DNA from 2 places in the Pseudomonas eucalypticola genome. Region 1 is predicted to be linked to the other one. Evidence: predicted binding sites of a transcription regulator. Region 1 holds the regulator's gene; the other holds the start of a gene.
The links. Region 1 encodes sigma-54, which starts transcription at its own class of promoters, with help from an activator protein. Its sites were predicted from a motif close to ANTGGCATNNANNTTGCTNT; they were not measured.
Positions count from the first base shown of each region.

Region 2: the regulator sigma-54 is predicted to act here: its motif matches at 1,387-1,406, upstream of HWQ56_RS07275 (flagellar basal body rod protein FlgF).

Region 1 covers NZ_CP056030.1:5,424,297-5,427,702, forward strand. Annotated here, with positions in the region: gene lptB (LPS export ABC transporter ATP-binding protein) at 1-357, shown strand, start outside; gene HWQ56_RS24240 (RNA polymerase factor sigma-54) at 548-2,044, shown strand; gene hpf (ribosome hibernation-promoting factor, HPF/YfiA family) at 2,153-2,461, shown strand; gene ptsN (PTS IIA-like nitrogen regulatory protein PtsN) at 2,474-2,938, shown strand; gene rapZ (RNase adapter RapZ) at 2,941-3,406, shown strand, end outside.
Region 2 covers NZ_CP056030.1:1,564,428-1,567,833, reverse strand. Annotated here, with positions in the region: gene flgG (flagellar basal-body rod protein FlgG) at 1-545, opposite strand, end outside; gene HWQ56_RS07275 (flagellar basal body rod protein FlgF) at 594-1,334, opposite strand; gene flgE (flagellar hook protein FlgE) at 1,650-2,957, opposite strand; gene HWQ56_RS07265 (flagellar hook assembly protein FlgD) at 2,985-3,406, opposite strand, start outside.

The DNA.
Region 1 (3,406 bases):
GAGTTCCACATCACCCATATCCGCGACAACCTGGGCATGAGCCTGTCCGGCGGCGAGCGGCGCCGGGTGGAAATCGCCCGCGCGCTGGCCACCGCGCCCAAGTTCATCCTGCTGGACGAACCGTTCGCCGGTGTCGACCCGATCTCGGTCGGCGACATCAAGCAGATCATCCACCACCTCAAGAACAAGGGTATCGGCGTGTTGATCACCGACCACAACGTTCGTGAGACGCTGGACATCTGCGAAACCGCTTACATCGTCAACGATGGCCAGCTGATCGCCGAGGGCGACGCCGAAACCATCCTGGCAAACCAACTGGTGAAAGAGGTTTACCTCGGCCACGAGTTCCGCCTGTAACGGCGAGGTGTTTGGCTTGCTGCCTGGGCATGTCGCATTTTTTTGGCTCCGCGGGGCTTTTATTGCGGCATCGCTCTAGGCAAACACTTCGGTTTCAGGCATATAATTTGCTTACGACAAAAGCCGAGAGCCTCGGCGCCCTGTAGTGGATGGCGCTCTGCGCCGGCGAATAAGGTGTTAAGCCCCTGCCATGAAACCATCGCTCGTCCTAAGAATGGGCCAGCAACTGACGATGACCCCGCAGTTGCAACAGGCCATCCGCCTCCTCCAGCTCTCCACCCTGGACCTCCAGCAGGAAATCCAGGAGGCCCTGGAATCCAACCCCATGCTCGAGCGCCAGGAAGAAGGCGACGATTTCGACAACAGCGACCCGATGGCCGACAAGGCCGAGCAGCAGGTCACGCCGGAAATCCAGGAGCCCAGCTACCAGGAGACCACCGCCCCCACCGTCGACAACCTCGAAGACGGCGAATGGAGCGAGCGCATTCCCAATGAGCTTCCCGTCGATACCGCCTGGGAAGACATCTACCAGACCAGCGCAAGCAGCTTGCCCAGCAATGATGATGACGAATGGGATTTCACCACTCGCACGTCGGCCGGCGAGAGCCTGCAGAGCCATCTGCTGTGGCAACTGAACCTGGCGCCCATGTCCGACACCGACCGGCTGATCGCTGTCACCCTGATCGACTGCATCAACAACCAGGGTTACCTGGATGAGACCTTGCAGGAAATTTGTGACTCCTTCGACCCCGAGCTCGACATCGAGCTGGACGAAGTCGAGGCCGTGCTGCACCGCATCCAGCAGTTCGAGCCGGCCGGCATCGGTGCCCGCGACCTGAGCGAATGCCTGCTGCTGCAGTTGCGCCAGATGCCCGCCAAGACCCCCTGGCTGGCTGAAGCCCAGCGCCTGGTGGCCGAGTACATCGACCTGCTGGGCAGCCGCGACTACAGCCAGTTGATGCGGCGCATGAAGCTCAAGGAAGACGAACTGCGCCAGGTCATCGAGCTGGTGCAGAGCCTCAACCCGCGCCCGGGCTCGCAGATCGAGTCCACCGAAGCCGAATACGTGGTGCCGGATGTCATCGTGCGCAAGGACAACGACCGCTGGCTGGTGGAACTGAACCAGGAAGCGGTGCCACGCCTGCGGGTCAACCCGCAATACGCCGGCTTCGTGCGCCGCGCTGACACCAGTGCCGACAACACCTTCATGCGCAACCAGCTACAGGAAGCACGCTGGTTCATCAAGAGCCTGCAAAGCCGCAACGAAACCCTGATGAAGGTGGCCAGCCAGATCGTCGAGCACCAGCGTGGCTTCCTCGACTATGGCGACGAGGCGATGAAGCCCCTGGTGCTGCACGATATCGCCGAGGCGGTAGGCATGCACGAGTCGACCATTTCACGGGTGACCACGCAGAAATACATGCACACGCCGCGCGGCATCTATGAGCTGAAATACTTTTTCTCCAGCCACGTCAGCACCTCCGAAGGCGGTGAATGCTCGTCCACGGCCATTCGCGCGATCATCAAGAAACTGGTTGCCGCCGAAAATCAGAAAAAGCCATTGAGTGACAGCAAGATCGCTGGTTTACTGGAGGCACAAGGCATCCAGGTAGCCCGCCGCACCGTCGCCAAATACCGTGAATCCCTCGGGATCGCGCCGTCCAGCGAACGCAAGCGGTTGATGTGATCCTGGCGGCGCGCGAGCGCCGCCGGTGGGCACCAGATGAGCCACAGCGTTCCAGTGGCAGGTTATCCGACCTGTCTCTTTATGCACTGGCAATAAGGAGAAAGCGGTATGCAAGTCAACATCAGTGGACATCAACTGGTTGTGACCGACGCCATGCGCACTTACATCGGTGAGAAACTGGACCGATTGGAGCGCCATTTCGACAAGATCACCAACGTGCAGGTCATCATGGAGGTCGAGAAGCTGAAACAGAAAATCGAGGCCACCCTGCGCGTACCCGGCGGTGAGGTAGTGGCCAACGCGGAGCATGACGACATGTACGCGGCCATCGACCTGCTCACCGACAAGCTTGACCGCCAACTCAAAAAGCATAAGGAAAAACAGCAGAGTCTGCTGCAAGGCGCGACTGCCCGCTGACCCTCCCCACTCATGACCCAACTTCAACAGATCCTGACCCCCGGCCGTTCCCTGGTGAACGTGCCGGGCGGCAGTAAAAAGAAAGCCATCGAAACCATCGCCACCCTCTTTGCCCGCGAAGTGCCGGGCCTGGAGATGCAGGTGGTCTTCGACAGCCTGATTGCCCGTGAAAAACTCGGTTCCACCGGTTTTGGCAACGGCATCGCCATTCCCCATTGCCGCCTGCCCGGCCTGAAATCGCCGGTCAGCGCCCTGCTGCACCTGGAACACAAGATCGACTATGACGCCATCGACGGCGCGCCGGTCGACCTGGTCTTCGTGCTGCTGGTCCCCCAGGAAGCCACCAACGAGCACCTGGCGTTGCTCAGCCAGATCGCCGGCATGCTCGATCGCGCCGACGTGCGCGAGCACCTGCGCTCGGCCAAGAGCAGCGAAGCCCTCTATCAAGTGGTTCTGGACGAACAGAAAGGTCATTGACCATGCGCCTGATCATCGTCAGCGGTCGCTCCGGCTCGGGCAAGAGCACGGCCCTGGATGTGCTGGAAGACAACGGCTTCTACTGCATCGACAACTTGCCGGCCGGGCTTCTGCCAGAGCTGGCAGAGCGCGCGTTGGTACGCACCGAGCTGGCCCAGCCGCTGGTCGCCGTGTCCATCGATGCCCGCAACCTGCCCAGTGACCTGTCGCGTTTCCCGCAGCTGTTGCAGGAAGCACGGGACAAGCACATCCAGTGTGACGTGCTGTACCTGGACGCTGATGAAGAAACCCTGCTCAAGCGCTTCTCCGAAACCCGGCGGCGCCACCCCCTGAGCAACACCTCGCGCTCGCTGGCCGAGGCGATTCGAGTGGAAACCGACCTGCTCAGCCCGATCGCCGACCTGGCCGACCTGAAGATCAACACCACCCATCTGAATCTCTACCAGCTGCGCGACTCCCTGAAGTTGC
Region 2 (3,406 bases), 2.5 Mb from region 1:
GCCGGGTTGATGAAGTCGGCGGTCTGCAGGTTGCCGATCACGGTGGACGTGGCGCTGGCCGCGGTGGTGATCGACACGGTGCCGTCGGTGCCCACGGTGAAGGTCTGGGCGTTGGTAGGCACCACGATGGCCGGGTTCAGGGCATTGCCGCTGGCGGTCACGATCTGGCCGTTGGAGTCCAGGTGGAAGGTACCGTCGCGGGTGTACGCGGTGGTGCCGTCCGGCTGGGTGATCTGGAAGAAACCACGGCCGTTGATGGCCATGTCCAGCGGCTGGTCAGTGGTGGCCAGGCTGCCGGCAGTGAAGTTCTTCTGGGTGCCGACGATGCGCACACCGGTGCCCAGTTGCAGGCCGGACGGCAGTTCGGTGTCCGTGGTGGAGTTGGCACCCGGCTGACGCTTGGTCTGGTACAGCAGGTCCTGGAACTCGGCGCGGTCGGCCTTGAAGCCGGTGGTCGAGACGTTGGCCAGGTTGTTGGAAATGGTCGTCAGGTTCATGTCCTGAGCGGCCAGACCGGTCTTGCTGACGTAAAGTGCAGGAAGCATTCTGTTCTCCTATGTGCGCGCCTGTTTTTCGCCGCGCCCAGTCATTTATCAGGTGTTCTGCAAGACCCGCGCCATGGACTCATCATCCTCTTTGGCGGTGGTCATCATTTTGATGTGCAACTCGAACTGCTTGGACAAGGCCAGCACCGAGGTCATCTCTTCCACGGCGTTGACGTTGCTGGCCTGCAGGAAACCGGAGGTGACGCTGGAGGTCGCATCGGCCGCGGCTGGCTGGCCGTCCTTGGTGTGCAGCAGGCCATCGGTGCCCTTGACCAGGGTGCGCGGGTCGGGCTTGACCAGCTTGATGCGGTCTACCTGGGCCAGCACTTCCGGGCCCTGGCCCATGGAGCGAACGCTGATGGTGCCGTCGCTGCCCACTTCGATCTGCTGCTCGGGCGGCACGGCGATCGGGCCACCGTTGCCCATCACCGGCAAGCCGTTGCCGTCGCGCAGCACGCCCAGGGCGTCGACGTTCATGCTGGCCATGCGCACGTAGCCTTCGCTGCCATCCGGCGCTTGCACGGCAATGTAACTGTCGCCATCGGCAGCCACGTCCAGGTCACGCCCGGTCGCTACCATGGCACCGGGGGTGAAATCGGTGCCGGGGTTTTCGGTCATGGCGTAGGCGCGCGACGCGTAGACGTCACCAAACACCGGCATGGAGCGTGCCTGCTCCAGGTCGCGTTGAAAGCCGTTGGTGGAAACGTTGGCCAGGTTGTTGGCGTGGGCCTTCATCGCCAACGAGTTCTGGTTGGCGCCGGTCATTGCCACGTAAAGCATTTTGTCCAAGGTAGGTCTCCCATGACGGGCGAATGCCGCCCAGCACTGTACTGGCAGGGACAAAGCAACAAGCGGGCCAAGGTTGAAAAAGCCTTTGTACACCCGGTGTTACAGGGCGATTGGCGGGTACGGCGCCCTGCCCTGCCTGGCAGCAGAGACGGAAAAACGGCGCCTGCTTGCCGGTTGGCGGCAAGGGGCGTCAGAAAACCTTGGGCAAACCGACGGGAGCGGCCCGCAGGGCCAGCACCGCCGTGCGCCCCTGCGGCTATGGCGAAACGAAAAGCCCGGGCGCGGGCCCGGGCTTTTCAGTACTGCCAACAGCCATCACGTCATCTGGATGGTGGTCTGCATGATGGTGCTTTCGGTGGAGATGGTCTTGGCGTTGGCCTGGTAGTTGGACTGCGCCTTGATCAGGTTCACTAATTCGGCGGTCAGGTCGACGTTGGAGTCTTCCAGCGACGAAGCCGACAGCGAACCCATGGTGCCGGTGTTCGGGGTGCCGATCACCGGTACACCCGAGGCATAGGTTTCACGCCAGTCGGTGCCACCGGCCGGGCTCAGGCCCTGCACGTTGGCGAAGTTGGCCAGGGCCACCTGACCGATGATGTTGGTCTTGCCGTTGGTGAAGGTCGCGGTCAGCTGGCCGGTGTCGCTGACCGACAGGGCCGACAGTTCGCCGGTGGCGTAGCCGTCCTGGTCCTTGGCGGTGGTGGCCGAGGTGGCGTTGTACTGGGTCAGGTTGGACATGTCCAGGGTGATGTCGGCCGTGGCCGAAGCGCCATTGGAAGCATAGGTGCCATCGCTCTGCTCGGCGGCAGGGACCCAGCCGGCCAGGCTGAAGGTACCGTCGTCGTTGACGCTCAGGCCACCGGTGACATCGCCCGCGGTGTAGCTGTAGGAACCGTCGGCATTGAAGGTGAGCGGGTTGGACAGCGGCGTGCTGGACGTCGGGTCGGTCGGGTTCACGCCGTCGATGGTGGTGTACATGGTCCAGCTGTTGGACGTGTCGTCCTTCACGAAGTACTGGTTCAGCTGGTGGGCGTTGCCCTGGCTGTCGTACACGTCGGTGTTGAAGGTGTAGTTGTAGCTGCTGGTGTTGTCGGCACTGAACGGGCTGATGGTCGGGGCGGTCGCGCTGGAGTTCAGGTTGACGGTTTCCGAGATCGAGCTGGTGGCCTTGGGCGCCAGGTTCGAGGTGTCGATGGCCAGGTTCGAAAGCACGCCAGAGGTCAGATTGCCGCTGCTGTCGGTGGTGTAGCCCTGCAGGTTGTTGCCGCTGGAGTCGACGATGTTGCCGGACTTGTCGCTGTAGAAGGCACCGGCACGGGTGTACAGCTTGGAGCCGTTGTCGCTCAGCACGAAGAAACCGTTGCCGTTGATGGCCATGTCCAAGCTGTTGCCGGTGGACTCGATGTTGCCCTGGGTAAACTGCTGCGACACGGCAGCAGTGGTCACGCCGCTACCGACGGTGGTCTTGCCCGACGTGCCACGGATGGACTGGGCGTACTGGTCGGCGAACTCGGTGCGCGACGACTTGAAACCGGTGGTGGCGACGTTGGCAATGTTGTTGCCGGTGACGTCCAGGGCTTTGTTGGCTGCTGCCAGGCCACTGAGGCCGACGTTGAAAGACATGTTTTCACTCCTGCGCCGTAGCCGGCATTAAATTCCGATGGTTTGGACAGAGGACAGGCCAACACTGGTACCCGTCGCAAGGTTGAGTGTCATTTCGCCGCCGCTGGTGGTAGCCATGGTGACGCTGTTGACGGTGTTGGGCAGGTTGGTGGTCATGACCGTCGAGGTGTCATTGACCGTGGCCACCGCCTTGAAGGTGTAAGTGCCCGAATCCACCGTGTTGCCGTCGCCATCCTTGCCATCCCAGGTGAAGCTGTAGGTGCCGGCCGATTGCGTCCCCATGTCCAGGGTACGAACCAGGGTGCCGTCGCTGCTGTAGACGCCAATGGTGTTGCTGGTGCTGGAGTCGGTGAGGTTCACCGAGCCCGTCAGGCCCTTGCTGGTGTCGACATCGGCGGTGGTGCCGGTAACGGTCACCGAGTGGCCGACCAGCGAGGACGCCTGCAAGG